Regions from separate parts of the Psychrobacillus sp. FSL K6-2836 genome, predicted to be linked through region 1. Evidence: riboswitches for the same ligand, from Rfam matches in the RefSeq annotation. Region 1 holds a riboswitch; each other region holds the start of a gene.

Region 1 (10,486 bases):
AAGCGACGAAAAGAGTGCTTTTAAAAGCGGGTCTTACAATTGAAGACATGGACACCTATGAGGTTAATGAAGCTTTTGCACAGGTTCCACTAGTGTGGTTAAAAGAGACAAATGCCAATCCAGAAAAGTTAAATCCAGATGGAGGGGCAATAGCCTTAGGTCATCCGTTGGGAGCAACAGGAACAAAGCTATTGGTAACTATGCTACACAGGCTAGAACGCACTGGTGGGCGCTATGGTCTTCTTGCTATTTGCGAGGGGATGGGCATGGCAAATGCCACAATTATTGAAAGAATTGAATAGGGGGTGTAGGAGTGGGAAGATATAGATTTGAGACGGAGGATCATGTGATATTTCGAAAATCTTTACAAAATTTTCTTCAGAAAGAAGCTGCCCCCCATTATGATTCATGGGAAAAGGATCGACTTATTCCAAAGAACTTTTGGAGAAAACTAGGTGAGATGGGCTACTTATGTCCACAGGTAGAGGAAGATTTCGGTGGCCTCGGTTTAGATTTTAGTTTTGGTGTAATTATTTCAGAGGAATTAGAAAGAATCGGCTCCAGTCTTGTAGGGGTTGGATTGCATAATGATATTGTTGTTCCTTATATAGAATCTTTTGGCTCGCAGGAGCAAAAGCAAAGATGGCTACCGGGGTGTATAACTTCAGATTTCATAACTGGAATTGCTATGACAGAGCCTGGAGCGGGTTCAGACTTGGCTAATATACAAACAACAGCAATTCGTGATGGAGATCATTATGTTATAAATGGGCAAAAGACATTCATCACTAATGGAGTTAATGGCAATCTGTTTTTAGTAGTAGTGAAAACTAATCCTAAAGCAGAACCAAGGCATCAAGGCATCAGTTTAGTTATTGTGGAAGAGGGGACACCTGGATTTTCGAAAGGGCGTAAGTTAGATAAGGTAGGATTACATGCTCAGGATACTGCAGAGTTATACTTCGAGGATTGTCGGATTCCTATTTCTAATTTAATCGGAGAAGAGGGTAAAGGCTTTGGTTACTTGATGGAGAAACTACAGCAGGAAAGATTAGTAGTAGCAATCTCTGCTCAAATTGCTTCAGAGGATATGCTAGAAATGACAATGGAGTATGTAAAGTCTCGTAAAGCTTTTGGAAAATCAATATCCTCCTTTCAAAATACACAATTTAAAATAGCCGAAATGGCTACCAAAATCGAACTTGGAAAATCATTTTTGGAATCACTAATTGAGGATCATATTTCAGGAAAAGAAGTTGTTACTAAAGTATCGATGGCAAAATATTGGCTAACCGAAACTGCAAGAGAAATTTCGATTGACTGCATGCAATTGCATGGTGGATATGGGTATATGGAAGAATATAAAATTGCCAGAAGATATCGAGACATTCCTGTAGCTTCTATTTACGCAGGGACAAATGAAATAATGAAAGTAATTATTTCAAAGAATTTAGGGTTATAGAATATGGAATCAGTTAAAGCTCGGTAAATGAATTAAATATTCATTTGCCGAGCTTTATTAGGTTCCTGTTAATTATTCAGTTTCCGGCATGTCGCCATTGTGTAGGAGTTCCTGCTTTTGGACAATTAGGGAATGTAGCACCTTCTACTAGGTCTAGTTTGTCGCCATCTTCATCAATATATGTGCCAGATTCTGTTACTGGTTCACCTGAATTATGATGATGACCTTCTGCATGCTTCCAATAAGTAGCTACTTGTGATTCTGGACAAGAAGGGAATTTATCACCCTTATTTAATCTTTTAGTAAATCCAGCCTCACATGTATATGCGCCGCTTTCTTCTACTACCTCATCTGTTGCATGCTCATACTGTTGGTTTCCCATGTTTAAATTCCTCCTTCATGTTTATAACCTCTACAATCTATTTACCCAGCACAGCATGTCTAAAACATGACATGTATATCAGAAAAAGTTTAATATTCAATCAATTCGGAAATATAAAATATAATGAGGCTATTTTCTAGTAGTTAGGAGGTGAAAACATGGAAAGAAATATAATAGCTATAATTGTCTTAGGAATGTTTTTTATAGTTCCATTTCAAGTTCAAGCGGAAGAATTGGAGAAAGAGCACGGAGGTTTGCTAAGTAAAACAGCCGATCAATTATTAGGAGCAACTGAGAATTTAGTTAACACCGTTCAAACTACAGTTCAGAATGTTGAGGAAGTTGTTCCTGTCTTAAAACCTGGAACAAATGTAATTTCAGAGGTTGAAAAGAATACTTTACCAATTGTAGAGGATGTAGTAATAGGTGTTACAGATACAACTGATACAGTGCTTACTGAAGTAGTGGACGAGGTTGATAAAACCGTCAAGACACTGCCAGTAACTCCGGTTGTTACGCCAATTCTTACAACAACGACCGAAACATTAAGTGAAGTAGCATCAGAAGTTCAAACAGTCGTGAAATCGAGTGAAGAAACGGTTAAGAATGTAGTAGATAAAGTGGTGGAAGAAAAGGGTAGAAATCCTATTGAGGAGTCTACAAATGTTCAGATTACTGAGATATCTACAAAAACTACTAATCTTTCTTCTGAAAAAGAGGAATTGCCGTCAATCGCAGAAACGAAGACTCCAATTGATGTTACTGTAACAGACGAACCAGTGGGAGAGGAAACAACTCTTAAAAAGGTTGCTGTTGAAGTTGAATTAGAAGGACCTGAAAAAGTGGATGAAATTTACGAACATCATATAGAAGTGGATAAGAAAAAAACTGCTCATAAAATTCAACAGAAAATAATAACGGAAGCAATACAGGAACAGAATTTAAAAGTCCCGGTTATACCGGCAATTCCATTAGGACCAGATGCAAAAATGACAGTGGCTTCGGGAGTAACATGGGGTGGTCAAGGAAATACATTTTCATCGGGAGTATCTTCTTTGTCAACCGGAAGCGATGTTTTACATGGTTTTCTCCCATCCGATGAAATGTTAAAGGAATTAACAAAGAAAAAATGGTATCACAAAAATAGCTATGCGGTTATTCAATGGATTCATACGCCTCTGAGGAAACCACCAGTATTAACTCCTTTTTTATACGTGATTTAATTCATAATAAAAAAGGAGATAAAAAAATGAAAAATAATAGCTTAAAAATATTTTGGTCTTTACTTGGTATATGGACGTTTCTTTTGATGACACCGACATTTGTGGCTGCGGAGGATCATGACTCCAATATGTCTATGTCAATCGATATAAACTTATTGAGTGAAAGCCCTGAAAATGCCGAAATTCTAGATGTGGAAGTCAGTGACTTGCTTGGAATTGATAATGTCGATGTGAAGATTCCAAACAGTGAAGCAAATACAGACGAATTAGCAAGTGTTTCTATTACTGATGAAGAGATTGGTTATATAGATGCGGATGTGTTAACTACTACTGAAACATCAGAATCGAATGAACAAGCTGTTGCAGATATAGCAGCAGAAGAATTACTCGGTAAAGATGAAGTAGATGTAGAAGTACTAAAGCATAAAGAGAATGACTGGAAAGACTCCCATTCAAACGAATCGTCAGTAGCAGATATAGCAGTAGAAGAATTAATCGGTACAGATGAAGTAAATGTAGAAGTACTGAAGCATAAAGAAAACGACTGGAAAGACTCCCATTCAAACGAATCTTCAGTGGTAGATATAGCAGTAGAAGAATTACTCGGTACAGATAAGGTTGACGCAGAAGTACTAAAGCATAAAGAGAACGACTGGAAAGACTCCCATTCAAACGAATCGTCAGTGGTAAATATAGTAGCAGAAGATTTACTCGGTACAGATGGGGTTGACGCAGAAGTACTGAAGCATAAAGAAAACGACTGGAAAGACTCTCATTCAAACGAATCGTCAGTGGCAGATATAGCAGTAGAAGAATTACTCGGTACAGATGAAGTAAATGTAGAAATACTGGCACAAAAAAAAGACGCTTCAATGAATGGTTCATCTAATAATGAATCAGTTGCTCAAGCGACTATTGATAATTTAATTACAACTGATCAAATTGAGTTGAATGTCCTTAAGAGTGATGAATCAATGCATGATCAAAGCCAAATGGAAGAACAACAAGCAGTACATTTTGAGATTAATGATCTTCCGCTGCTTGAAACATTACATGTAGGTGTATTGGAGAATAAATCCATCGAAGAGTCAACTCTTCTACAAGATGCCTCCGCTTTAGTTACTGTGGGGCTAGGCGACGACTCATCTTCAACTACTAGTTCACTTTTAGATGAAGTGGAGATAAATGTGTTACAAAATAGCCAATCTTCGAGTAATAATTTCGAAGCAGAAAAGTCTGCTGTTGTAGGACTTGAACTAGCTGATACAAACTTAGGTGATTTTTCCACATATGTTTTATTGTCTGAGTCCACAGTGGACAATGGAGATATGATGAATAATAGTGGTTTAGTAGAGGTTAATTCTGATGATTTAGCCATACTTGAGGATGTTCATCTAGGTGTAGTCGATAAACATGAAGAAGGGGACGGACAAAATAGTTTATTTTCCGAGGGGTTTATACAGTTAGATATTTTGTCAGATTTTACGGATGAAATAGAAGTAGATATTCTAACGAATGACGAGCTTACAACTAATAGTGAAGCTTACCAAAATGAAAAAACTATATCTATTGGTTTAATAAATGATCTAGCCGGAGAAACAAATATCGATATTCTTCCAACAGAAAGCTATGTAACGGCTGCTTTCGATAACCCAATACTTCCACTGGAAGATGGTGAAGAAGTAGTGGAGGATAACGGATTGGATGGAGCAGAGGAAGGTAATAACGAAGAAGGTACCCCAGTTACCAATGGGGATGGAAGTATTATCGAAACGCAAAATCCGTCTACAGATGAAGAAATTATTGTCGTAGATAGTGAGAGTTCAGAATCAAAAGATACGATGATAGAAAAACCTACTTTAACAGAAAGTGATGAAAGTGTGACTGAGGAAGATATGTCTGGTATCGGTGCCAATTTCAATAATAGTGACGGCAACTTTTTCACTGGTTCTTCCTTACCACAAACTGGAGGTTTTTTTACAGGAGTAATGTTGTTAATTATAGCTTTGAGTTTATTAGGTAGTGGTTGGACTATACGTAAACTTGCATAAAGGAGACCTACAAATGACGAAAAAAAGTGTAGGGAATATATTAATGATCATTGGATGTGTCTTACTCGTCATTGTTAGTTATGGAATGATTGAAAATAAAACACACCAAAAAGAATTGATTGAATCCTTTAAAGCTATAAAAACGGAAGCTGCATTAGCTTCAAATGAAGGAACGGAGAAAGCGACAACCATAAAGGATTCTGCGGATATAAGCATCTTGAGAATACCTTCTATCCAATTGGAATCTCCTGTTATAGAAGGCACAACTTCCACTAAGCTAAATCGTGCACTTGGAATGATAGCGAATCTGGATGCACCAGGTACTCCAAATGGGAGTACAGCTATTGCTGGACACCAGTCACATCAGTTTGGACATTTTTTTAATCGTCTGAATGAATTACAAATAGGGGATAGACTTGAATTAGAAACAAGTACAGACCTATTAGTCTATGAAGTATTTGATATTCAAATAGTTAAACCAAACAATGTGGAAGTATTGAGTCGTCAAGAAGGAATATCTATGTTATCGCTCGTGACCTGTTATCCAGAAAGGTCTAATAAATATCGTCTAGTGGTACAAGCAAAGCAGCAAGAAATATAAACTAAATCATCAATCTAAAAGTGTGCACCCGATTTCAACTGGATGCACACTTTTAGTTTTTTGAATCTCCTTATTTCCAAACATCCTTAGCGATTTGAATAACATGCTGAACTTTCGACCATTGTTCTTCCTCGGTTAAAAGATTTCCCTCTTCAGTAGATGAGAAACCACATTGTGGACTTAAGCAAAGCTGTTCAAGAGGGACATATTTAGTAGCTTCATTAATTCTATTTTTGGTAAGATCCGCATCTTCTAAATCCCCGTGTTTGGACGTGATTAACCCTAATACAATAAAAAGATCAGAACGATTAATGTGACGAAGTGGTTCGAATCCGCCAGAACGTTCGTCATCAAACTCTAAGAATAGGCCGTCTACATCTAATCCTGCAAAAATAGTTTCCGAAACTAGCTCATAGCTTCCACTTGTAATATACGTAGATTTAAAATTACCACGGCAAATATGCATAGTCACAAGCAAGTCTTCAGGGCGTTTAGAGATAGATTCATTAATAGCGCGTGCAGATAATGCTAATGTCTCTTCCAGTTCTAGTTCCTTTTCTTTTAAGGAAGCAATTCCTTCCTCAGAAAAAGTAGTAGCCCATGAAGTATCATCAATTTGAAGATAACGGCAGCCTTCATCATAAAGTGCTTGAATCACACCTTGATATGCAACGACTAAATCGTTAAACAATTCATCCTGACTCGAATAAACGCCTTCCTCAATAGTTGCTCGGTAAAATAACATATTTGGACTAGGTATAGTAAATTTTGCTACAGCATCACCAGCAATACCTTGAAGAAACTTAAAGTGTTCAATCATATAGTGAGTGCTAAATCCAATTTTCCCAGTTACTTTAATACCGTGTGCTCTAGTTTGCACACCTTTAAACGTTAATCCTTTATCTGTATCATAAAATTCTATCCCGTCAAATCCACCAAGGAAATCGAAATGCCACCATTTACGTCTAAACTCTCCATCCGTAACAGACAGAAGTCCAATTTCCTTTTGTTTTGCTACTAGTTTCGTAATTTCTTCGTCTTCTATTTGTTTTAATTGATCAGTAGTTATTTCATTATTTTCAAATTGTTGTCGAGCTTCTTTTAAGCGAGCTGGTCGTAAAAAGCTTCCAACGTGATCTGCTTTAAATGGTGTATTTACAACTAATCGTTTTGACATTTAAATTCCTACCTTCTCATTTTGTTTGGATGCAATTGTTAATGCTTGCTCAAAGTCTGCTATTAAATCATCTACATTCTCTAATCCAACTGAAAAACGTAGTAAACCATCCGTTATTCCACGTTTTTCTCGTTCGGCTTTAGGCATTGCAGCATGAGACATTTGAGCTGGATGTGAGAGAATTGATTCTACTCCGCCAAGACTTACGGCAAATACAGGGATTTTGACACTTTCTACAAATGCCTTTGCAATGGATCTATTCGGTAAACGGAAGGAAAGGACTGCCCCAGCACTACTCGATTGCTTGTTATGCATTTCATATCCTGGATGAGTGGAAAGACCAGGGAAAAAGACTTTCTCTACTAAATCATGTCCATTTAGATAGTTTGCAATTTTTTGCGCAGAATGAGCGGATTTCTCAAAACGCACACTTAATGTTTTGATGCCTTGGATTAAAGAAAATGAATCCTGTGCTCCTAAAATAGCACCGAATGAGTTTTGGATAAATGCCAAACGTTTACCTAAATCCTCGTCTCGTGTAACCGCAAGTCCTGCAATGATATCGCTATGTCCAGATAAAAATTTGGTGGCACTATGTAAGACGACATCAACTCCTAAGTCAAGTGGACGCTGATAAATCGGTGTCATAAATGTATTGTCTAAAAAGGTTAAACAATCATTAGATTTCGCAAGATCCACAACAGCAGAGATATCTGTAATACCTAAGCATGGATTAGAGGGAGTTTCGATATAAATTAATTTTGTATTTGGCTGAATGGCACTTGCGATGGCTTCGACATTCGTAAAATCTACAAAAGTATGCTCGATACCAAAACGCGGCAATACCTCAGTAACAAAACGGAAAGTACCACCGTATACATCTTCTGTTATTACGATATGATCGCCTGATGACAAAAGCATAAAAGCAGAAGAAATAGCTGCGATTCCTGAAGCAAATGCCAGTCCTCTAGTGCCCCCCTCTAATTCTGCAATCGTTTTTTCCAGTGCATCCCTCGTAGGATTTCCCGATCGACTATAGTCATAAGGTCCAAAATCATCAAAGCCTCCTTGATGGAAAGTGGAGGATAAATAGATAGGAACATTGACAGCTCCAGTTTTTATTTCTGAGTCTCCCCGAGTAGATGCCACGATTAGGGTAGTTTCTAACGATTCTTTATAGCTGCTCATTAGTTAGCCACCTCACTTTCTAAAGTATTGAATACCTGTTTCAAATCCGCTATTAAATCATCTGCTTCCTCGATTCCTACAGAGAATCGGAGCAGGCTACTGTCAACTCCACGTGCATTGCGTTCTTCCTCTGGGATATCCGCATGTGTTTGTGTAGTAGGATATGTGATGAAGCTTTCCACACCACCAAGACTTTCAGCAAATACAATTAGTTTCAGACTCTCTAGGAAAGGAGCAACCCATTCACTTTTTTGCAAACGGAAGGAAAGCATACCACCTATACCAGGATACAGAACATCCTTAATTGAATGCTCATTCTTCAAAAAAGCTGCAATCTTTTTTGCATTTGTGTCATGCTGCTTCATACGAAGATGAAGTGTTTTTAATCCTCTTATTAATAACCAAGAATCGAAAGGAGAAAGAACAGCGCCTGCAGCATTATGGTTGGTTTGCAATTGTTCACTAAGTTCAGTACCTTTTGTGACTACAAGTCCCGCAAGTACATCGTTATGACCTCCAATATATTTTGTGCCACTATGGATGACAATATGGGCACCCAATTCAATAGGTCGCTGTAAATAAGGGGTTAAGAATGTATTGTCTACGATCAACAATAATTTATGCTTTTTTGCTACATCTGCAAATAGTTGTATATCGATTTCTTGCATCAAAGGGTTTGTTGGTGTTTCTATAAACAAAGCTTTTGTATTTTCATTAATTAAAGCATTTACTTCTTCAGCTGATTCAAACTTTGCATATGAAGTACGAATATTGTAGGAATCTGCATACTGGTTAAATAATCGATACGTCCCACCGTACAAATCTTCAGGAGCAATAATCTCATCTCCCGAACGAAAAAGGGATAAAACTAATTGTATTGCCGCCATGCCGGAACTACAGGCAAAGCCAGCATCTCCACCCTCTAATTTAGCAATTCCTTCCTCTAAAATAGCGCGTGTCGGGTTCTTAGTTCGCGTGTAGTCGTATCCTGTAGATTGACCGATTCCATTATGTATATATGCTGTTGATAAATATATAGGCGGGTTTACAGCGCCGGTTTTCTCATCACTATGATTTCCTAATTGCACCAACTGTGTATCAATACTGTTCTTTGACATAAATATTCATCCTTTACAATTAAAATAAAAAAAGAGGATTCTCTAATAAGAAGAGAACCCTCGGGTAAATATCGAAGTTTGTCTTCTTATCTTCAAGACGTCACACGTCTATTGGAGTTAGCACCATACCTCGACTTGGCTGGTTGCTGAGACATCTTCGGGCCAATCCCTCCGTCTCTCTGGATAAGAAAAAATATATGAAATTATCAAAATTTTAAATTTAAATAAGCTTAACACGTAGTAGGTATTAATACAATACGCTTTTTGTTTAATATTATGACCAAAGTGTCAAAATTAAAACAATTACACCGAGTATTAAAGATATCCACCCTACTACTAACTTGTGAGAATAAGCTAAAGCTACTAGCCCTAAAAGAACTGCTCCAGCACCTAACCAAAGCGGAGCATAAAAGAAACCTAGCACCCCTAAGACTATGCCTAATAAACCGACCCATAAACCTGTAGAAGAATTCAACATCCACACCTCCCATCCTATAATGTAGGAACCCCAAGGTATAGCGTCCCTCCACATATTATATGAAGGGAATAGGGAGGGGGTATAAACAATCTGCTGAATGATTGCAGAGTTGAGTGGTGTCACCGTAGATATTTTGCACTTTTTCGAAATTCCAACATGACAAGCCTCTCAAAAAAATAATTCTTTCCAAAGCCCTCGAAAACGGTAGAAACAGGTTTTAAACTTAAAGTAGGCATGAGCTTTCAGAAAGTCCTTTATTGTAATAAACAAAATACTATAATGTTGGTTAGGATTTGTTATACAAACCAGATATGGATACTAAATTACTTTTGATTGAAACTGCTACAACCCTTTTTCAGCAAAAAGGCTACAAAACTGAAGGACTCAATGAAATTTTAAAAGCCTGTAATGTTACAAAAGAAACCCTTTACCATCACTTTCCAAATGGCAAAGACGAACACTTGATTACTTGTTTACATGCATAAAAAGAAGATGTACAACTGAAGATGCCATAATATCAATGATTGATACGTTAATTCGTAGTTTTGAACGGTACTATTACGAGCTATACATTACGCGAATCGCAAGATCAGTCACGAGAATCGCAATATCATATAGTCAAATCGCAAGAAGCCCCTCAGGAATCGCAAGTTGGGCACCAATTTTTACTGAATCGCAAGTTAGAGCCTCCGAATCGCAAGGTCAGTCACGAAAATCGCAAGATCATATAGCCAAATCGCAAGAAGCCCCTCAGGAATCGCAAGTTGGGCACCAATTTTTAATGAATCGCAGACACCGTTATGATT
Region 2 (10,486 bases), 960 kb from region 1:
GGTAAAGGGACGAGTGTGGTCGTGGTTCCACCCTAATTTGCAACACAAAAAGCAGTTGCGCTCATATAAGATAACGGTTTCCCGATTATGGATAATTACATAAATGCGTTCACCATAATTGCTCCAAGGTGGTAAATCATTTGTTTTTCTTTAGGGGCTTTCAGTCGGTGACCCCATTCTCTGATAAGAAAATATAAAATGATCCATGTCCTTTTCTTCGCTTGAATATTAAAATACAAAAAGACCACACTCATCCCGGTAAAGGGACGAGTGTGGTCGTGGTTCCACCCTAATTTGCAACATCAAAAAGATGCTTGCGCTCATACAAGATAACGGTTTCCCGATTATGGATAATTACATATATGTGTTCACCATAATTGCTCCAAGGTGGTAAATCATTCACTTTTCTTTAAGGGCTTTCAGTCGGTGACCCTATTCTCTGATAAGAAAATTTAAAATGATTCATGTCCTTTTCTTCGCTTGTTACTTTTATTTTTCTTAGTATATGCAACAAAATTCAAATAGTCAACATTACTTTTTTATTTTTTTGTATTGTTTCGCTTCGCCATTTGCTGTAACGGATCCCAAACACCATTAAACGGAGGAGCATATGCAAGATCAAGATCCAATAACTCAGAAAAGGTCATTCGATGATGAAGGGCGGTTGCTAATACATCAATTCTTTTATCTACACCATTTCCTCCAATAATTTGACCACCTAATAGCTGTTTACCTTCCTTACGAAAAATCAATTTTATATGCATCGTTTCCTTTCCAGGATAATAACCTGCGATGTCCGTAGCTTCCTGAACGTGCACATCATATGAAATACCAAGCTGCTCTGCTTCTTTCTCAGACAAGCCAGTTTTTCCAAGCGCCAAATCAAAAAATTTCATGATGGATGTGCCAACTATTCCTTTAAACTCAGTCATTCGACCAATCATATTTAATCCTGCCATTCTACCTTGTTTATTTGCAGTTGTTCCTAAAGGGATATAATCATTCAGTTGTTTAATACGATGAAAATGAGTTGCACAATCTCCTGCTGCATAAATACTTTCCACATTCGTTTCTAAATGATTATTTACTACAATTGCTCCATTTGGATGCATTTGAATGCCAGTTTCCTCTAGAAATTCAGTTGTCGGTTTAACCCCAACAGCTACCAATACTAAGTCAGTAGGATAGCTTCCTTTATCTGTTATTATCCTATTTACTCGAGTATCTCCCGTTAATGATTGGACTTCCTCATTTAATAATACTTCCACGCTATTAGCCTTTGCATGTTCATGTATTAAACATGCTACATCGCCATCAAATATGCCTGCAAGCTGATTGCCTCTTTGAATAATGCGTACCTTTTTCCCAATACTCACAAAGTTTTCGGCCATTTCTAATCCGATATATCCTCCACCAATAATAGTAACCTGTTGAACATTTTCTAAATCAGCAATAATCGCCTCTGTATTTGGAATCGTTTTAATCGTATGAATCCCTAATAAATGACTACCATCCCATTCAGGAATTACTGGGGTAGCGCCTGTTGCTATTAGTAATCGATCATAATTTAATATGAAGTTATCTCTCGTTTGCAGTATGTTCCCTGACACTGTTTTATTTATCGGATCGACATTCGTCACTTCGTATCCTGTTTTTGCATCAATACCATATTTACTTCGGAACATTTCAACACTTCGAGCTATGACATCTGTTGAAGAAGGTACATGCTTTCCAACTACATAGGGTAAGCCACACTGCCCATAGGAATAGATATGCCCTTTTTCCAACGTTGTAATTTGAGCACCTGGATCGTTACGTACAATTTCCATTGCTGCACTCATCCCTGCTGCATCCCCACCGATTATTACGTAGTGCATGAAATTTTCCTCCTTTGACTTTCCTTATTACTCTTTCTATTTCCTGAGACAACTTTCCTTCCAGTATTAGTGAATAGTTACTTTTGTTATACACTATATTTTTTTGTGTTCCTCGGGAATAGATAATTATATTAATATCGTATTCTATGTAAAAAGGCATGCCCTATAGGACATGCCCGATTTAAAAGTATTTTATACTACTCGATTCCAGAAACGATGCGTAGCAATAGCTTTCAAGAAACTATCCACAAAGCTCTTTCCAGTTTCTTTGCAGAGAACGCCGGCTTGACCAGTAAAGTGAAGATTATCGACTAGTTGTTCTCCACTAAATGTAGCACCGATCGGCTTGAAATGTGCATAGGCTTCCTTGATGAAATATGAAGCCTCTTTTTCAAACATAGCTGTTTTACCATGCGAGCTTGCTACATACACTGCATCAAACAATACAGAATCAGCAGTTAAGAATGTATGGTCTACCGGTAGTAGCGTCCCATCTGCTCCAGTAACTGATCCATGATGATCACTCACTATTTCCGGCATTGTTCCTTCTGCTTTTAAGTCTGCAAGAATCATAGCTAAATCCTCGTCAAACCCTTCTCCCACTAACACAGCAATTTTACGTGTTTGGGCTTTCATAATGGTATTTAATTGACTAAGTGCTGGGGAAGATTTTGTATTATTAGAAGTACTTACGCCTTGCACTACTAGTCCTAAATTTTCTGCTACCTTACTCGCTAAGTCAAAATCTACATGTGCAAACATTTCCAGTACTTGTTGACGAACGGTCAATTCTTTACATTTACCAAGCTCGAAGCTGAATGCACTAATAATATGTTCTTTTTCTGGATCACTCATGCTATTCCAAAATAACGTAGCTTGTGAGAAATGATCTTTAAAGCTCTCACTTCGAGCTCGAACTTTACGAGCATCTATCTTTTCCTGATAATGCGTATACCCGCCTTCCGCTTCACTAACAGGTGCTGGGGTATTTCCAGCAAGAGAGTTTTTATGGTAGCTCACTCTTCCTACATTAATCGATTGCCTACCATATCCATCACGTTGGTTGTTATGGAATGGGCAAACAGGTCTGTTTATCGGTAGTTCATGAAAATTAGGTCCACCAAGACGGATTAATTGTGTATCTGTATAGGAGAACAATCGCCCCTGAAGTAGCGGATCATTTGAGAAATCTATTCCTGGTACAACACTTCCTGGATGAAATGCAACTTGCTCTGTTTCGGCAAATACATTATCTACGTTACGATTTAATGTCATCTTCCCTAAAATTTTCACCGGAATTTCTTCCTCGGGCCATAGTTTAGTTGGGTCTAAAATATCAAAATCAAATTTAAATTCATCTTCCTCTGCAATTAGTTGGACCCCAAATTCATACTCTGGATAGTCACCATTATCAATCGCATCATATAGGTCACGACGATGGAAATCCGGATCTTTCCCATTTAGCTTTTGTGCTTCATCCCATACAACCGAATGGGTACCCAGTAAAGGTTTCCAATGAAATTTCACAAAATGGGATTTACCTGCCTCGTTTATGAATCGGTATGTATTTACACCGAACCCTTCCATCATGCGGAAACTACGTGGAATCGCACGATCCGACATAGCCCACATTATCATATGCGCCGTTTCCTGATTGTTGGCAACAAAATCCCAGAACGTATCATGAGCAGTAGCTGCTTGTGGTATTTCATTGTGTGGTTCTGGTTTCAAGGCATGGACCAGGTCCGGGAATTTAATAGCATCTTGAATGAAAAAGACCGGAATATTATTTCCTACTAAATCATAATTCCCTTCTTCGGTATAAAACTTCGTCGCAAATCCTCTAGCATCCCGCGCTAACTCACCAGAACCACGTGATCCTGCCACAGTAGAAAATCTTACAAATACAGGAGTCTTTGTACCAGGTGTTTGTAAGAATTTCGCTTTTGTAAATTCACTCGCTGATTCGTATAGCTCAAACTCTCCATGAGCCGCATATCCTCTAGCATGCACTACACGTTCTGGAATTCGCTCATGATCAAAATGCGTCATCTTTTCACGGAAATGAAAATCTTCTATCAAAGTGGGTCCTCGTTCTCCTGCTTTTAAAGAAAATTCATCCTCAGATATTTTTAGACCCTGATTCGTAGTCATAGCTTGACCTTGATCATCCACACGGAATTCTTCTAATTGTTCATTTTTGTTGTTTCCATTTACTTTCTTATCCAAGCTATCTCCTCCTCTATTTTTATCTTCTCTTTTTTATTACCCTGTATGAACTTTCAAAAACCCTTTAAATAAAATCTATTATCAATTCCGATTAAATTTATCGGAATTGCTATTGACTTCATCTAGATGAAGTAGTAAGATTGTTTCAACAACTCCATACTACTTATTAAGAGAAGCTTAGGGACTGGTCCGATGATGCTTCAGCAACCGCCAAATCAATGGTATGGTGCTACTTCCAGCAAGAAACTTGAGAGATAAGTGCACAAAACTACTTACTCTTTTCGTTCTGGGAAGGGTTTTTTATTTCCCTTAATACCTACTTAACTAATATGAATAATAAAAATTAAAGGAGACGACAACTTTGAATAACCTGTACATCAAAACGGAAAAACAGCAACTATGGATCAAACGTTTATATGAGTTAGAAGATAAATTTAAAAGTAAATCCGCTGAAATTGATGAGCAATCTATTTTTCCAAAAGAAAACGTGGAGGATTTGATCAAGCTTGGATATGCAAGCCTTACTCTACCCGAATCATATGGCGGTAATGGATTTTCTGTCTACGATATGGTTCTTTTACAAGAAACACTTGCTAGCTTTGATGCCAATACGGCTTTATCTGTAGGTTGGAGCTTAGGTGTTGTTGGTGAACTATTCGAAAACAAACTTTGGACGAAGGAGAAACTAGACTTTTTTGCAGCAGAAGTATTAAATGGTGCACTCGTAAATCGTTCCGTTAGTGAAGCTCAAACCGGAAGTCCAACACGGGGGGGTAGACCTGGAACTACTGCCATAAAAAACGGAGATTCTTGGGTATTAAATGGACGTAAAATATACACGACCGCTTCCCCAGTACTTTCCTATTTTTTAACATCTGCTTGGATTGAGGAAAAAGAAAGAGTCGGTTTCTTCCTTATTCCTCGTAATACAGAAGGTCTTTCCATTGAAGAAACCTGGGATGTTGTATCCATGCGCGGAACTAGTAGTAATGACTTAGTACTAAATAACGTAATCGTTCATGAGTCGTATTTGGTAGAGCTCCCTGAATTCGCTAATGGCGGGAAGATAAATGGTTGGTTGCTACATATACCTGCGACCTATCTCGGGATCGCTCAGGCAGCAAGAGACTACGCAGTACATTTTGCGAATACACATTCACCGAATAGCCTGAATGGACCTATAGCACAGCTGCCAAATGTTCAGCAGCTCATTGGAGAAATAGATTTAGAACTTACGAAGGCTAGATTAGTCATTTACGGAGTTGCCTCTGCCTATGACAATGAGTCTACAAAAGAACTACTATCCAACGAAGTAAGCGTAGCGAAGCATATTGTTACTAATTCAGCTATCACTATTGTCGATAAGGCGATGCGTTTAGTTGGCGCCAAAAGTTTGCAGAGAACAAATCCACTACAACGTTATTACCGCGATGTCCGAGCAGGACTCCATAATCCTCCTATGGATGATATGACGATTAAAAAACTGGCACTTTCAGCTTTAGAAGAAGTAAAAGTGAAACTTCAATCAGTGGTCCCACGCTGATTGTTAACGGAACTCAGGCAAATTACGCCGCATCGTGCGGCAATGCCTGAGTGGCCAACATCCTGTTGGCTCGAGGCTCGCAGGATGCGAGTCACATAGACGAAGCCACACGACGTCGCGCTTTTCGTCTATGTTCTACGGCGGGCTTTTACGGGCAGTTGATCTACCATTACCTTTTTGTTACTTTTGCCATGTCTTGAAACGATAGTCATACTGCCCGTAAAAGCGGGATAAAAATAAAAACTTAGTAAAACGATAAGGAGAATGAATATGAATAAGTATTTTAAATTGGCGGTAGTTGGATTTGCTTCCATTGCAATTTTAGCAGCTTGTAATTCTGGAGAGGCTTCTACTTCATCAGAAGGTGGAGATGTTCGTAAGGTAAAAGTAGCATACGACATGGCTTCCAAACCTATCTCTTGGTTAGATGATAAAGGAAATGCTACTGGATACGACGTAGAGGTTATGAAATTAGTTGACGAATTACTTCCTGAATATGAATTTGAATATGTAGGTACTACAAGTGATGATCTATTAATCGGAGTAGAACAAGGTAAATTCCAGGTTGGAGTAAAAAATGCATTTTTTACAGAGGAGCGCACAGAGAAGTTTATCTATCCTAAAGAGTTTCTTGGGTTAAGTAGTGCTGGTCTAGTATTAAAAAAAGAAAATGAAGGTATTAAAACTTTAGAGGATTTTGCATCCGCTGGATACTCTTTAGCACCTATTGCCGCAAATAATGCCCAATATACAGTAATTGACGAATACAACAAAGCAAACCCTGATAACTCAGTTAAACTAGACGCAGGTGATGCGTTTACTGTAGACGTAGTTCAATGGGTCAATGAAGGTCGCGTTGACGGTGGAGTTATTATTGAAGGACCATTCCAAAAACAAGTTTTAGATGAAACTGGACCTTATTACAACTTAAAAGATGAAGTTGTTTACAATGAGTTCGCTGTTATTAAGACGTGGCCATTATTCAACAAAAAAGAACAAAAATTTGCTGATGCATATGACAAGGCTATTAAACAATTACAAGAAGAAAAGAAAACGAATGAACTTAGCACAGAATTCTATGGTCGAGATCTTTTTGAAGTATTAGATCAAGTAGAAAGATAAAGTGAAACTTCAATCAGAGGAGTTCTTCATCCCACTTATTGTTAGTTTTACCATTCGGGCTTTTACGGGCAATTGATCTCCCACTTATGCTTTGTTGCTTAGTCCATGCCTTGATGTGTGAGTTATACTGCCCGTTGATGCGGGATAAGATAGGATTCCTATAGAGGCTGTTTAGCGTAGGATGCGCTGGCAGCCTTTCAAAATTTTATGGGGGGAATAATGCGTAATATGGAAAAATACTTTGATATAGCATACATATGGAATTCACTACCAGTATTGCTACCATTTTTAAAAGTAACTTTTATGGTTGCAGGATTGTCCATTATTTTCGGGACTTTTCTCGGTTTGATCCTTGCTGTGATGAAGCTTGGGAAGAGTAAAATTGCTCAAAAAATAGCAAATTTCTATACAACCATTTTAAGATGTACTCCATCTATCGTGCTACTATTTTTAGTGTATTACGGTGTGCCTGCCATAGCCGATAATTTCGGATTGTATTTACATGATTTAAATACAGCAGTATTTGTAGTCATTACCTTCACCCTACAATTTGCAGCTATTATGTCGGAGGTTATTAGGTCTGCCTATGAGTCCATCGAAAAAGGGCAATTTGAAGCCGCTGTTAGCGTTGGTTTAAGTCCCTTTCAAGCGTATAGACGGATCATTTTTCCACAGGCATTGGTCGTTGCATTGCCTAACTTTGGAAATGGTCTTATCGCATTACTTCAGGAGGGGTCTCTTGCTTATACGATCGGCTTAATCGATATCGTTGGTAAAGCAAATTTAATCATTGCAGCAAACTATAATACGCATGCTTTAGAAATTTTCATCGCTCTTGCGATTGTTTACTGGGTTTTATCTATAATTATCGAAAAATTCTTTGGAAAGCTTGAAAAAGTATTTAGCAAAGGAAAGCATACGATTAACACAAATTAAGGAGTGTAAATAATGTCGGAAGGTTTAAATTATACATTTTTAATAGACACATTCTTTGTTGCATTATCCGGTGTGCCAATTACGCTTCTTGTTACGATTGTAGCTTTGCTTATTGCACTACCTTTAGGCTTTTTATTGGCTTTAACACGCATCAATCAAGTGCCCGTATTAAACTGGTTCTCAAGGATATACGTTTCCTTCGTAAGAGGTACGCCAATTATTATTCAAATATTTATCGTTTATGCAAGCGTACCTTTAATACTCTCTCTTTTCTTTGAAAGATACAACATCAATATAAACGTCTACGATATCAACCCTATTTGGTACGCTTTTATCGTTTTTTCTTTCAGCACAACCGCCATATTAATTGAAGTATTTAGATCAGCTTTAAGTACTGTCAACAAAGGACAGCTAGAAGCAGCGCAATCAGTTGGCCTCTCAAATTTCCAAGCCTACCGCCGAATCATTATACCTCAAGCGCTAGTCGTGGCAATGCCAAATATTTGTACAGCTACCGTAAATCTAATAAAAGCTACATCACTCGGTTATGCAATGTCTCTACAGGAAATCACATTAAAGGCAAAAGTAGCAGCAAACGTAGGTTATAACTATGTGGAAGCTTATATAGATATTTTCCTTGTATATATTATTCTGTGCAGCCTTGTCGAATACGGATTTAAACTATATGAAAAACGCCTACGCAGATACAAATATGTGAGCGCTTAAGGAGGGGTATCGAATGTTAAAGATCAATGATATTCATAAATCATTTGGAAAAAATGAGATATTAAAGGGAGTAGACCTATCCATTGATAAAGGTGATGTAGTAGTCATTCTTGGTCCTAGTGGATCTGGAAAAACGACATTATTACGTTGCATCAACTTTTTAGAAAAAGCCGATAGTGGTAAGGCAACTTTTGGCGATTTACAAGTAAATTTGCATGATGCCTCTAAAAAAGATATCCACACCATCCGACAAAAAACAGCTTTCGTATTTCAAAATTATAATTTATTCAATAATAAAACTGCTCTCGAAAATGTAACAGAGGGTCTCATCATCGGTCGTAAAATACCTAAATCCGAAGCAATTGATATTGGAAAAAAAGCTCTGGACAAGGTAGGTTTATCTGACAAACATGATTCCTATCCTAGTCAGCTTTCCGGTGGTCAGCAGCAGCGTGTTGGAATCGCACGAGCAGTAGCATTAAACCCCGATATTATTCTATTTGATGAACCAACCTCTGCACTAGACCCCGAGTTGGTTGGAGAAGTACTAACAGTCATGAAAAATATTGCCAATGAAGGTACTACTATGTTAGTCGTTACACATGAAATGTCCTTTGCAAAAGATGTCGCAAACCGAGTTATCTTTATGGATGGTGGAGCAGTAGTTGAGGAAGGTACACCTCATGATATTTTCGTAAGTCCAAAAGAAGAACGCACGAAGAAATTCTTAAAACGCGTATTACCAGAGGATTATACGTTTCATATTTAGGACAATAAGAAGCTGGTCTTCTAAGAACAGAAAGGCAGATATGCCGTTGACTTCCACTCCGAGCGGACGCTTTCCGTGGGCACGGCTTCAGCAGCTTCCCTCGCTTACGCTCAATCTAGGGTCTTCAGCTCGCGCTGTTCCCACTGGAGTCGCCGCACTGTGCTCCAATCAACTAGGTCCACCTTATATAGACGAATAATTGGATAGAAAACCGCCTAAATATACATGTTTTATCCTAAAATAAATAAGGATGAAATAGACTCCGATAAAAGGAGATCTACTTTCTTCTTTCATGATAAAATAGTATTCCTTACCGGACAGACGGTTTTATCCCTTTATTAACTTTGACTATTCTTATTGTCTAAGCTAGAGGCTACGCTAAACCTTTTAGTAGAGTACTACTCACTTAAATGATTGGAGTGAAATGTGGTGACACTAGCGGGATAAGCGAGAAAGTCGAGACCCCGCAGGGAGCGTAGCGAAGACATTGGCCAAACTTTATTTGGTCAATGTCTTTGCGACGAGTAACCCCAGGAGCATATGTTTTCAACGAGGAGGCTCGACCTCGCCCGCGGAGGCCAACAGGATGTTGGTCACAAAGGCTTTGCCACAGGACGTGGCGCACTTAGCCTTTGTTCTCCACATGTAACGGAAATCACTGTATTATTTATTCTTTAAAGTCCCATGAATCCAGTGTTCACGCTATATTTTTGTATATACTTATTATCTAAGAAGCGGCGGAAAATGACTAAATCATTTTCCGCCGCTTTTATGATTGATATTAATTTAACCCATAATATTATAGCCAGAATCTACAAAGATAACTTCACCTGTTACACCACTTGATAAATTACTTAATAGTGCAACGGTCATATCTCCTACTTCTTGTTGCGTCACGTTTCTTTTTAATGGTGACTTTTCTTCAATTTGGTGCAAAATCGTATTGAAAGAAGAGATTCCTTTTGCAGCCAATGTGCGAACTGCTCCAGCAGAAACAGCATTTATACGTACATTGTTTTTCCCTAGGTCCAAAGCCAAATACTTAACAGATGCTTCTAGAGATGCTTTGGCGATCCCCATTACATTATAGCCTTCTAGTACACGTTCAGCACCTAAGTATGTCATTGTTACGATAGATCCACCTTCGGTCATAAAAGGCGTTGCTTCTCTGGCTGCAGCAATAAGCGAATAAGCACTTGTATCTTGTGCAAAAGCATAGCCTTCTCTTGAAGTTTGTAAAAAGTCACCTTTTAAATCTTCCGCATGTGCAAAGGCAACAGAGTG
Region 3 (10,486 bases), 1.4 Mb from region 1:
AAGAGAAGCGATTTTCTAGAAACTCTGTTATATCGGCACCAGAGGAGAATGCAGTTTCATCCGCTCCTTTAAGTATTAAAAGTTTAACTTGCTGATCTTTCTCCAGTTCACTTAATAATTCACCTAATTGCTTAAACATAGCCAGGGAGAATGAATTCTTCTTATCCGCTCGATTAAAGACAAGCGTCGCAATAGAACCATTGCGCTCTACATATAATAGATTTGTCATTTTGGAGCCTCCTATTAATCTTTTTTAATACTAGCTGCGATACGGTTTCCGATAGATTGGATACTTTGTACAAGGATGATCAATATAAATACAGTCGCATACATCACGTCTACTTCGTATCTTAAGTGACCGAAACGATATGCTACGTCACCTAAACCACCTGCTCCAACCATACCAGCCATTGCTGTAGCACCGATTAAACTGACTGTTGAAATGGTTAATCCTAAAATAATAGAAGGGCGAGCTTCTCGAAGTAATACATTCCAAATGATGGCGCGTGTACTAATACCCATTGCGGTATATGCCTCAATTACTCCATTTTCCACTTCTAGTAAAGCTGACTCCATTAGACGTGCGATATAAGGTGCAGAATAAATTACTAATGGAACAATAACACCTTTTACACCAATAGATGTTCCAACTATCAACTTTGTAAAGGGTAGTATGAAAAAAAGTAAAATGATGAAAGGAACTGAGCGTACAATATTAATGATTAAATTACTAAATTGATAAATAATTTTGTTATCAAATGCCTGCCCAGGTCTAGTTAGTACGATTAAAATACCTAATGGAATCCCTATTAATACTGAGAAAAAGAGAGAAATACCAACCATTTGAAATGTTTGTACAACAGATTCGCCGATAATCGGCAGCCATTGTTCGATAAATTGATCAATTCTACTCATGTGATTGTCCCTCCAGTTCTTCTGTTGCTACACCTTGTGATTCTAAATAGTGGATAGCATTTCTAACCTGTTCTTTGTCGCCTATTAAGTGAACGACTATATTTCCAACAATGCCATTTTTCAATTCAATAATATTGGCAGTTAAAATATTAGGCTGGACATTAAATTTCTGACTAACTTCAGCTAATAATGGTTTTCCAGTGCTTTCCCCGACAAATGTTAAGCGAGTAACCGCACCCGTAACATTTAGTTGAGAAATCAATGAGGAAGATAAATTACGCTGACTAATTGTATTTAAAAACTTTTTAGTAGTAGGGTGGTTAGGTTTTGTGAAAAGATTAATGGCTGTATTTTGTTCAACAATTTCTCCATTTTCCATGACATATACATGATCACAAATTTTTTGAATGACATTCATTTCATGGGTGATTAATAGAATAGTGATTCCTAATTCCCGATTTATCTTTAGAAGCAAATCCAAGATGGAATCAGTTGTTTCCGGGTCAAGTGCGCTTGTTGCTTCATCACTAAGCAAAACTTCTGGTTCCTGCGCTAGTGCACGGGCAATGGCGACACGCTGCTTTTGACCACCAGATAACTGGTTAGGGTAGTTCGTATGTTTGTCAGTCAATCCAACTATTTCCAAATATTGTTCCACACGTTTTTTTACTTGCTCTTTATTATAGCCAAGTAGCTTTAGTGGAATGGCGATATTATCATAAACAGTAGCCGTTTTTAATAGATTAAATCCTTGAAATATCATGCCGATTTTATTGCGGGTTTCACGCAGTTTAGGAAAGGGAAGGGAAGTAAGTTCTACTCCGTTTATGAAAACTTTCCCTTCCGTTGGCTGTTCAAGTAAATTTACGCATCGAATCAGGGTACTTTTACCAGCACCACTATATCCAATGACACCGTGGATTTCTCCTTTATTTACCTGAATGTTCACTTGCTTTACTGCTTTTACTGTTCCACTTTTGCTATTAAACTCTTTCGAGACATTTTCTAATATAATCATTTACTATCTTCCTTTCTAAAGAAAACGCTACCGAAGTCGGTAACGTTTTCAAGTCCATTATTCGTCCCAGCTTGCTAATACAGAACCTTTAAACTCTTCTTCGATGAATTTTCTTACTTCTTCAGATTGATATGCTTTTACCAACTTTTGAATCGTTGGATCATCTTTGTTTTCCGCACGAACTACAATATAGTTCACATAAGGAGAGTTTGATGATTCAAGTAAAATAGAATCATCTTTTGGACTGATTCCAGCAGCCAGTGCAAAGTTTGTATTGATAGCAGCTGCATCTACTTCACTAAGTTGTTTTGGTATTTGAGCAGCTTCTAATTCAATGAATTCTAGGTTTTTTGGATTCTCTTCAATGTCATAAATACTAGCTGTCTCTCTTTTGTCTTCTTTAATTTTGATATAACCAGCTTCTTCTAAGATATATAAAGCACGAGCACCGTTTGTTGGGTCATTAGGTAAACCAAAAGTTGCACCGTCTGGCAGATCATCAATTGACTTGTATTTTTCTGAATATACACCCATCGGATTTAGTATTGTTTTTCCTACTGGTACTAAGTCAGTATTGTGATCCTCGTTAAACGTGTCTAGGAAAGGTTCGTGTTGATAGCTATTCGCATCTAAATCACCTTCTGATAATGCTGTGTTAGGTAGAATATAATCTGAGAATACTTGAAGTTTGACTTCTAATCCGTCTTTAGCTGCAACTTCTGCAGCCACTTCCACAATTTGTTCATGTGGTCCTGCAGTTACACCTACTACTATTTTGTCCTCGTTAATCGCTTTTGTTTGTGAATCTGCGTCGCTTCCACAAGCAGCAAGAGTACCAGTTAAAAGTACAGTTGATAACAATAGTCCTAATTTCTTCATTTTTCATTCCTCCGAATAATTATTAAGAACGTTGTATAAATATAAAAGCCTCTCTTCCATTAGAAAGAGAGGCGCAAATATACGTTTGTCCTCTCTTATCTATCAAAACAAAATGTTTTGCAGGATTTAGCACCTTTCCACATACTGTTAGTATGTGGATGGTTGCCGAGCTTCATCGGGCCAGTCCCTCAGCTACTCTTGATAAGAGATATCAGCTATTAAGTTTTCCAACAGTTCATAAAATATAATTTACTACATCAACTTATGAAAGTCAACACACTTTTTTTATTGTTGCATATAACATTCGAAATAGTTTATGTTTAATAACAATAAATAATTATACATTAGGAGTGTGTAAGCGTTGTCAAAAATTAGAGTAAATTTTGCGGTAGGACAGCTAGGGAAGGTTGTAGGTGCACGTTTGGTTTATGGAACTGACCTACTAGAAGGGATAGAGGAGTTGTGTAAAACAAATGGAATTAGTTCCGCTACTATTCTTAGCTGCTTTGGTAGTTTTCAAAGAAGTGGATTTGTTTATTTGATCCCAAACGAAGATTCGCCTATAGGTGTAGGCTACAATAATCTTATTGTAAAAGAGGGACCAATTGAATTTTTGCAAGGAACAGGGGTTGTATGCCAAAGAGATGGGCAGTTTGAAACACATTTTCACGGCTCGATATGTGACCAAAATGGTAATATTTTTGGTGGTCATTTTATAAAAGGCGAAAATCCTGTTATTACAGTAGACCTAGTATTAGCTGAAACTATGGAAATGGAGTTTCGAAGACAGTTTGACGAAGAAACAGGTGCGAATCAGTTTTACCCAGTAGAAACAAATAAAGAAACACCTAACCAGCTACTTAAGTGAATAAATGACAGAGACTGGGACAGAAGTAGAAATTTTATTGGATTAGGAGAAACCTTTACTAAATAATGGATAATTAATAAAATTGATTGAAATGGAGGGGCAACTCCTACTGGAATAGGGTGACGCTTGAGACTAAAGGCTCAGGCCGCGCCAGTGGAAAGCGTCCCTGGAATGGAAATCAATTTTGTGCACAGCAAAAAAACAGCATTTTTCTCACAGAGAAAAATGCTGTTTTGGGGTTCTGTCCCAGCCTCTTTTAAAATAAATTCAGTTTTCCAATACGTGTAATTGCTTCTTTCAAACGTTCTTCATCGACTAAAAGACCAACTCGAACATATCCTTCGCCGTAAGTACCAAATCCATTACCGGCAGCAACAGCTACGTCTGCTTCTTTCAAGAGTAAATCTGCAAAAGCTTCACTTGTATAATTATTGGGTACAGGTAACCATGCGAAGAAGGAACCTTTGGGTGCCTTTACCCGCCAGCCAATACTGTTGCAAGATTCGATTAGGGCATTTCTTCTACCTTCATATAAATTCACTAATTCTTCTACACATTCCTGACTTTCATTTAACGCAGCAGTGGCAGCGTCTTGAATAGCAGGGAAAAGACTAACAAATAAATGGTCTTGAATTATATTAATAGCTTCAATAATTTTAGCATTTCCTACAGCAAAACCAACTCTCCAGCCGGCCATATTATACGTTTTGGATAGAGTATACATCTCTATGCCAACTTCTTTCGCACCTTCTGCCTGTAAAAAACTTACTGGCTTCACGTCATCAAATCCGATTCCTCCATATGCAAAATCATGAACAATAGCAATATCAGTCTCTTTCGCTAACGTAACAGTCTCTTGGAAAAAGTCTAAAGTAGCAATTGCCCCAGTAGGGTTATTAGGATAATTCAAATACATCAGTTTGGCTTTTTGTTTTTGCTCCTCCGTTAAAGAGCTGTAATCAGGTAGGAAATTATTTTCCTCGATTAATGGCATCGTGTTAAACTCAACATTTGCAAGTCCCACCCCTGACAAATAATCAGGATAGCCAGGGTCTGGAAGAAGCATTAAATCATTTTCATTCATCAGTGCTAACGGAAGCTCGACTAAACCAATTTTAGTTCCAAATAAAATTGCCACTTCCGTTTCAGGATCAATGTCCACATTATATTCTCGTTTATAGAAATTGGCTGCAGCTTTTTTAAAATCCCCAGTTCCACGAAATGGACTATACTTATGATTTAGTGGATTAGCAGCAGCTTCTTGCAGTGCTTGTACAATATGAGGGGGGGTAGGCTGATCAGGATTACCCTGTCCTAAATTAATCACATCTCTACCTTCTAGAACTGCTTCTCCTACTTTTTTTACTAGTGTAGCAAAAAACTGCGAAGGTAGACTTTTTAAACGGTTTGAAAATTCCATATACGTAACCTCGTTTTCTAATTAGTTGCATTTGTTAGTCAAATCTTATAATCTTTTTATAATTATGTCTATAGGGGTGTCAAAATGAGGATTGCTTGTGTCCAGTTAAATATAGCTTTTGGGAATCCAAAAGAAAATTTTAGAAAAGTGGAAGAGAAGATTCGAAAAGCGGCGATGTTAAATGCAGAAATCGTTGTACTGCCTGAAATGTGGAATACTGGTTATGATTTAACACATCTTGAAGAAATAGCTGATATAAACGGGGAAGAAACCAAAAATCTCTTGACGGGGTTAGCAAAAGAGTTACAGATTCATATTATTGGTGGATCAGTTTCAACGAAAAAAGATAATCATTTCTTTAATACAATGTACATCGTAAATAATACTGGAGAGCTGATTGCAGAATATGACAAAGCTCATTTATTTAAATTAATGGATGAACATCTTTATTTAGCAGCAGGATCGAACAAAAATATATTCACCCTGAATGATGTCGAAATGGGTGGCGTTATTTGTTATGATTTACGCTTTCCAGAGTGGTTCCGGATGCATTCATTGGCTGGAGCGAAAGTAATTTTTGTACCTGCACAATGGCCAGCAACTAGAGTTGATCATTGGAAAATCTTATTACAGGCTCGAGCAATTGAAAATCAATGCTTCATCGTTGCAGTTAACCGAGTTGGAGACGATCCTAATAATTCATTTAACGGAAACTCAATGGTAATTGCACCATGGGGAGAGGTTCTTTGGATTGGAGCCGATGAAGAAACAATCGGATTAGTAGATATCAATATAGAGGAAGTGGAAGAAGTAAGAAAGAGAATTCCTATATTTAAAGACCGTAGAGTAGATATATATTAAAAGTTATATTGCTATCTGTATTGACGTACAGATAGCTTTTTTGTATGGTTTTCTAAAGGGGGAATTATAAATGGTAGAAAAAATTCACGCTATTCAAGATGAATACCCAGAGGATTTCGCATGGTGCTACGGTTGCGGGAGAATGAACAAGGAAGGACATCGCTTTCGTACGGCATGGGATGAGGAACAAACAGTGACGATTTACGAACCAAAGGAAGAACATATCGCTATACCTGGTTTCGTATATGGTGGGCTAATTGGGGCATTAGTCGACTGTCATGGCACAGGGTCTGCGTCACTTGCACTACACCGAAAGAATGGGTTTGAACCAGGTAGTGGAGAAATACCGCCACGCTTTGTGACAGGTTCTTTACATGTAGATTTCCTAAAACCAACACCGCAAAAAGTTACGCTAAAAGCAATTGGCAAAGTGGAGGAGATCCATCCTAAGAAATTCAAAGTCACTACTGAAGTCTTTGCAGGAGAAGAGCTCTGTGCTCGAGGTGAAGTTATCGCTGTATTAATGCCTGCAACTTTTGGAAAACAATAAAATATCTTGAGAACCTGCTAATAAAACATATTTTTTAATAGCAGGTTCTTTTTATTTTGGTTATGTTAATTGGTATTATGATACCAATCCTCTCCTTAATAGCTAAGAATCACCTAATGTTGAAATACGGATAAATTAGTCTCCCATGAAAATTAATAAACACTCAAATCCTATAAAATGTAAACGACCCATGCTTAGGATACTGGAATTTTCTGTTTAATTGTCCGCATTTTTTTCTTTGAAATATATATAAAGATGTTACTCTTGCAAGAAACATATATCCCTAAATCTACAGATTTTATGTCGCAATAGCATTAAACAATGTTTAATTTCTTTTCTTACAATTTTGTTAAATTATGCTATCATATCACTACATGACACTAGGAGAGGTTATATGAAATATGAAAAGGTTTTTAAAACCACGCTTGCAATCATTGGATTTCCATTAATGTTAGCAAATATGTACTCTAATAAGAAACATAAAGTAAGTGGATTAGGTAGTCTAGTGAAAATAAATGATAGATTAATCCATACTATTGATACTGGAAGAAATGATTCGAAATATACAGTAATTTTAGATGCTGGATTAAGTTGTTGTTCAATTGATTGGTATTATATTCAACCAAAAGTTTCTGAGTTTTCGCAGGTTATTTCATTCGATAGGGCAGGATATGGATGGAGCTCATCTGCAAAAGGAAAATATACAAGTGAAAACGTGGTTGAGGATTTGATAAAAGTTTTAGAAAAAATAAACGCAAAACCTCCGTACATATTAGTAGGACATTCATTTGGAGGTTTAAATATGCGATTGTTTGCTAGTAAATATCCAGAGAAAGTGGCAGCTTTAATTTTAATAGATTCAGTACACGAAAATAGATATTTAAGTAGTGAATGGGATGCAGAACGCAAGAACATTCATAAGAAAAACTTGAGGTTATTTAGATTAGGGTATATAACTTCAAGCATAGGTATTGCTAGATTACTTAAACAACCAGTTGGCAGGAAACGTTTTCCAGACCCTTATCAAAAATATATAAACTATATTGGGTATAATCCAAAATCATTCGAAGCTGTATATAAAGAATTTTTTTATAGTGAAGAATCTGCCTTTCAATTAAAAGGGTCAAAACCATTAAAAAAAGAACTACCAATAACTGTTTTAAGTTCTAATAATAATGATATTTCTTGGATAGAACATCAAAATCTTCTTTCAAATTTAACAAATAATACAATTCAAATTAAAGCTGACAATAGCCACTCAATTCATTTAGAAAATCCAGATATTGTAATAAATACTATAAAGGAAGTTATAAACGAACTAGATAAAAAAAGTCCTTTTTATCCTGACGAAAGCTTTAATTAAACAATGTGATCATTTAGGGGTTCTGTTTTAGGTTAAGAACATCAAGTGAATTTCGGACGTTCAGTGTGAGATGTTATACTCAAAAAAAGGCAGTAAAATACATGAGCTTGGAGATGCATTTTCCAGCTCATTTTTTATGTACATAAATATTTTCCGATGTAATATTTTATGTCCAAAATCGCCAAATAACTTTAATATGGTCTTCATTTTCAATGAAATTGCCCATACGATTAAAACATTCGAAATTTGGGAATAAAATGAAAAGGAGGTCGATAGTAATGGATACAATTTTATATTTTATATTTGCAGTTTTGTATATAGCACTATTAATCTGGGGACTAATTGGTATAAGAAAGTATGACTTAGCAAAATGGACAAGTGTTATCTATTTAGTCCTCCTGCCTTTGATTTATGATAACGGAATTCTAGCCACAGGTAAGTGGATTGGAGAAGGGGAATTATTGGAAAGACTTAACTTCTCTCGTTTTTGCTTACATGCATTATTTACACCATTACTAGTTTTGTATTCTATAGGAACTTTGCAGGAAAGTGGAATCGAATGGGCAAAGAAAAAGTGGTTAATTACCTTAGGTATTATTTATACGATTGGCTTAATGGTATTAGAATTTTCTATAGAGGTTGTAGGATTGGAAATTGAGGTAGTAAAGGAATACGGGGTCATTAGCTATTCAAATGTAGAAGAAGCTACTGGTCCTCCGATTATGGTGCTATTAGTTTCTCTAATTCTCATTGTAGCAAGTGCAATCTTATGGAAAAAAACAAAATGGCCAGTTTTTTTTATAGGTGCAGTGGTTATGACTGTTGGAAGTGCAGTACCTATTAATGTAGGTAGTGGAGCATTGACGAACGCATTTGAATTATTTTTGATTTTCACTTTGATTTGGACTAAACGACGGTTGATATCAAATCAGCTAAATACTAAATAGTTTCAGCATAGAAGAGGCTGGGACAGAAGTAGAAATTTTTAAGGAGAAACCTTTACTAAATAATGGATATTTAATAAAATTGATTGGAATGGAGTGGCGACTCCTACGTGAATAGCGTGGCGCCTGAGACTACAGGCTCAGGCCACGCCCGTGGAAAGCGTCCCTGGAATGGAAATCAATTTTGTTAACAGCAAAAAAACAGCATTTTTCTCACAGAGAAAAATGCTGTTTTGGGGTTCTGTCCCAGCCTCCTTGCAAATTTAAGTGTTCACTATTTCATCTACGGGAGGTGCCTCTTTTGGTTCCGGAACTCTCGATAATATGATAAAGCCAATGATGAATAAGATTACTAGACTAAAAACTCCATACGCAGAGTTTCCAGTTAACTGAGCAGTAACAGCTACTAATAATGGTCCCATAATCGACGCAAATTTACCGAAGATATTATAAAATCCAAAAAACTCGTTTGAATTTTCTTTTGGAACTAATTTACCGAAGTAAGATCTACTAAGCGCTTGTATACCGCCTTGAGAAGTTGCCACAAGCATTGCTAAGATCCAGAAATCTACTATAGTGTCTAAGAAAAATGCATAAGTACATACAATAATATAAACAATTATTCCAACATAAAGCATTTTCTTTTCAGAAAATTTAGTTGCTAATTTCCCATATAATAGAGCAAATGGAGCTGCTACAACTTGTGTGGCAAATAATACGATTAGCAAACTCGTAGAATCCAAACCTAAATCAGAACCATAAGCTGTTGACATGGAGATAATGGTGCCTACTCCATCAATATAAAAAAAGTAAGCTAATAAAAATAGAAACACAGTTCGGTATTGCCGTATTTCCTTGAACGTATTTCCTAATCGTTTAAAGCTTTCTTTAATTATATTTCCTTCTTTTTCAATAAAGTGAATTTGTTTCACATTTTTGAACATTGGGATGGAGAATATCACCCACCAAGCAGCCGTTATCACAAATGCAGCTCGGCTTGCGTTAGTTGTTGAAATTGGAATAATTTCTTTCCCGGCTAACAAAATAATAATGATACTAAGTAAAAAAGGAATAGTTGAACCTATATAGCCAAGACTATATCCACGTGCGGATACCTTGTGCATTCGTTCATTGGTTGTTACATCGACTATAAAGCCGTCATAGAAGACATTCGCTCCAGTTGCACCAAGTGCAGCAAGTGTATAAAAGATTAATAATAATAGCCAATTATCAAAAGGTACGAATGCTAGCATTGTAGTAAAGGTAACACCTAGTACAAAGAAAAAAGTAAAAAATTTCTTTTTCATACCACGATAGTCTGCAATTGTTCCTAAAATAGGTCCTATCATGGCAAGTATAAAAGTAAAAATGGCAATCGTATATCCGAGATAAGCTGTAGAATCTGCTGCATCTACTCCCCCAGCTTTTGCAGATTCCTTAAAAAAGATTGGGAGAACAGCTGTAGTAATGATGATTGAATAGGCGGAAGAGCCCCAATCATAAAGAGACCAACTATTCTCTTCTTTCGTGAATTTTTTCAAGATATTCATCCCTCCAACCATTGTTATTAAGTATTGTACATCAAATAAACCGAGGGTAGTATAATAATTCGGTAAAGTAACCTAAATTTTACAATGAAAAATTTACATACTTTTAACATTTTGCAAG

The links. Region 1 has a riboswitch for S-adenosylmethionine ahead of MKY37_RS07390 (methionine biosynthesis PLP-dependent protein). Riboswitches for the same ligand answer to the same signal wherever they lie in the genome.
Region 2: linked by a shared signal. The riboswitch ahead of MKY37_RS12205 (acyl-CoA dehydrogenase family protein) and the one ahead of MKY37_RS07390 (methionine biosynthesis PLP-dependent protein) in region 1 are both predicted to bind S-adenosylmethionine.
Region 3: linked by a shared signal. The riboswitch ahead of MKY37_RS00965 (MetQ/NlpA family ABC transporter substrate-binding protein) and the one ahead of MKY37_RS07390 (methionine biosynthesis PLP-dependent protein) in region 1 are both predicted to bind S-adenosylmethionine.

Annotation. Positions count from the first base shown of each region.
Region 1 covers NZ_JBBOOM010000001.1:1,602,887-1,613,372, reverse strand. The annotation lists gene MKY37_RS07430 (thiolase family protein) at 1-302, shown strand, start outside; gene MKY37_RS07425 (acyl-CoA dehydrogenase family protein) at 314-1,462, shown strand; gene MKY37_RS07420 (hypothetical protein) at 1,539-1,844, opposite strand; gene MKY37_RS07415 (hypothetical protein) at 2,003-3,067, shown strand; gene MKY37_RS07410 (hypothetical protein) at 3,094-5,118, shown strand; gene MKY37_RS07405 (class D sortase) at 5,132-5,719, shown strand; gene MKY37_RS07400 (5-methyltetrahydropteroyltriglutamate--homocysteine S-methyltransferase) at 5,790-6,896, opposite strand; gene metC (cystathionine beta-lyase) at 6,897-8,084, opposite strand; gene MKY37_RS07390 (methionine biosynthesis PLP-dependent protein) at 8,084-9,202, opposite strand; SAM riboswitch class I at 9,286-9,392, opposite strand; gene MKY37_RS07385 (hypothetical protein) at 9,477-9,677, opposite strand; gene MKY37_RS07380 (TetR/AcrR family transcriptional regulator) at 9,992-10,165, shown strand.
Region 2 covers NZ_JBBOOM010000001.1:2,562,849-2,573,334, reverse strand. The annotation lists gene MKY37_RS12215 (FAD-dependent oxidoreductase) at 540-1,877, opposite strand; gene MKY37_RS12210 (catalase) at 2,070-4,106, opposite strand; SAM riboswitch class I at 4,267-4,367, shown strand; gene MKY37_RS12205 (acyl-CoA dehydrogenase family protein) at 4,468-5,649, shown strand; gene MKY37_RS12200 (transporter substrate-binding domain-containing protein) at 5,920-6,771, shown strand; gene MKY37_RS12195 (amino acid ABC transporter permease) at 6,991-7,707, shown strand; gene MKY37_RS12190 (amino acid ABC transporter permease) at 7,720-8,433, shown strand; gene MKY37_RS12185 (amino acid ABC transporter ATP-binding protein) at 8,447-9,202, shown strand; gene fabI (enoyl-ACP reductase FabI) at 9,989-10,486, opposite strand, start outside.
Region 3 covers NZ_JBBOOM010000001.1:173,552-184,037, reverse strand. The annotation lists gene MKY37_RS00980 (enoyl-CoA hydratase/isomerase family protein) at 1-229, opposite strand, end outside; gene MKY37_RS00975 (methionine ABC transporter permease) at 244-915, opposite strand; gene MKY37_RS00970 (methionine ABC transporter ATP-binding protein) at 908-1,933, opposite strand; gene MKY37_RS00965 (MetQ/NlpA family ABC transporter substrate-binding protein) at 1,991-2,812, opposite strand; SAM riboswitch class I at 2,905-3,020, opposite strand; gene MKY37_RS00960 (PPC domain-containing DNA-binding protein) at 3,174-3,680, shown strand; gene MKY37_RS00955 (pyridoxal phosphate-dependent aminotransferase) at 3,937-5,100, opposite strand; gene MKY37_RS00950 (carbon-nitrogen family hydrolase) at 5,185-5,961, shown strand; gene MKY37_RS00945 (PaaI family thioesterase) at 6,032-6,511, shown strand; gene MKY37_RS00940 (alpha/beta hydrolase) at 6,906-7,874, shown strand; gene MKY37_RS00935 (phospholipid phosphatase) at 8,153-8,821, shown strand; gene MKY37_RS00930 (MFS transporter) at 9,082-10,362, opposite strand.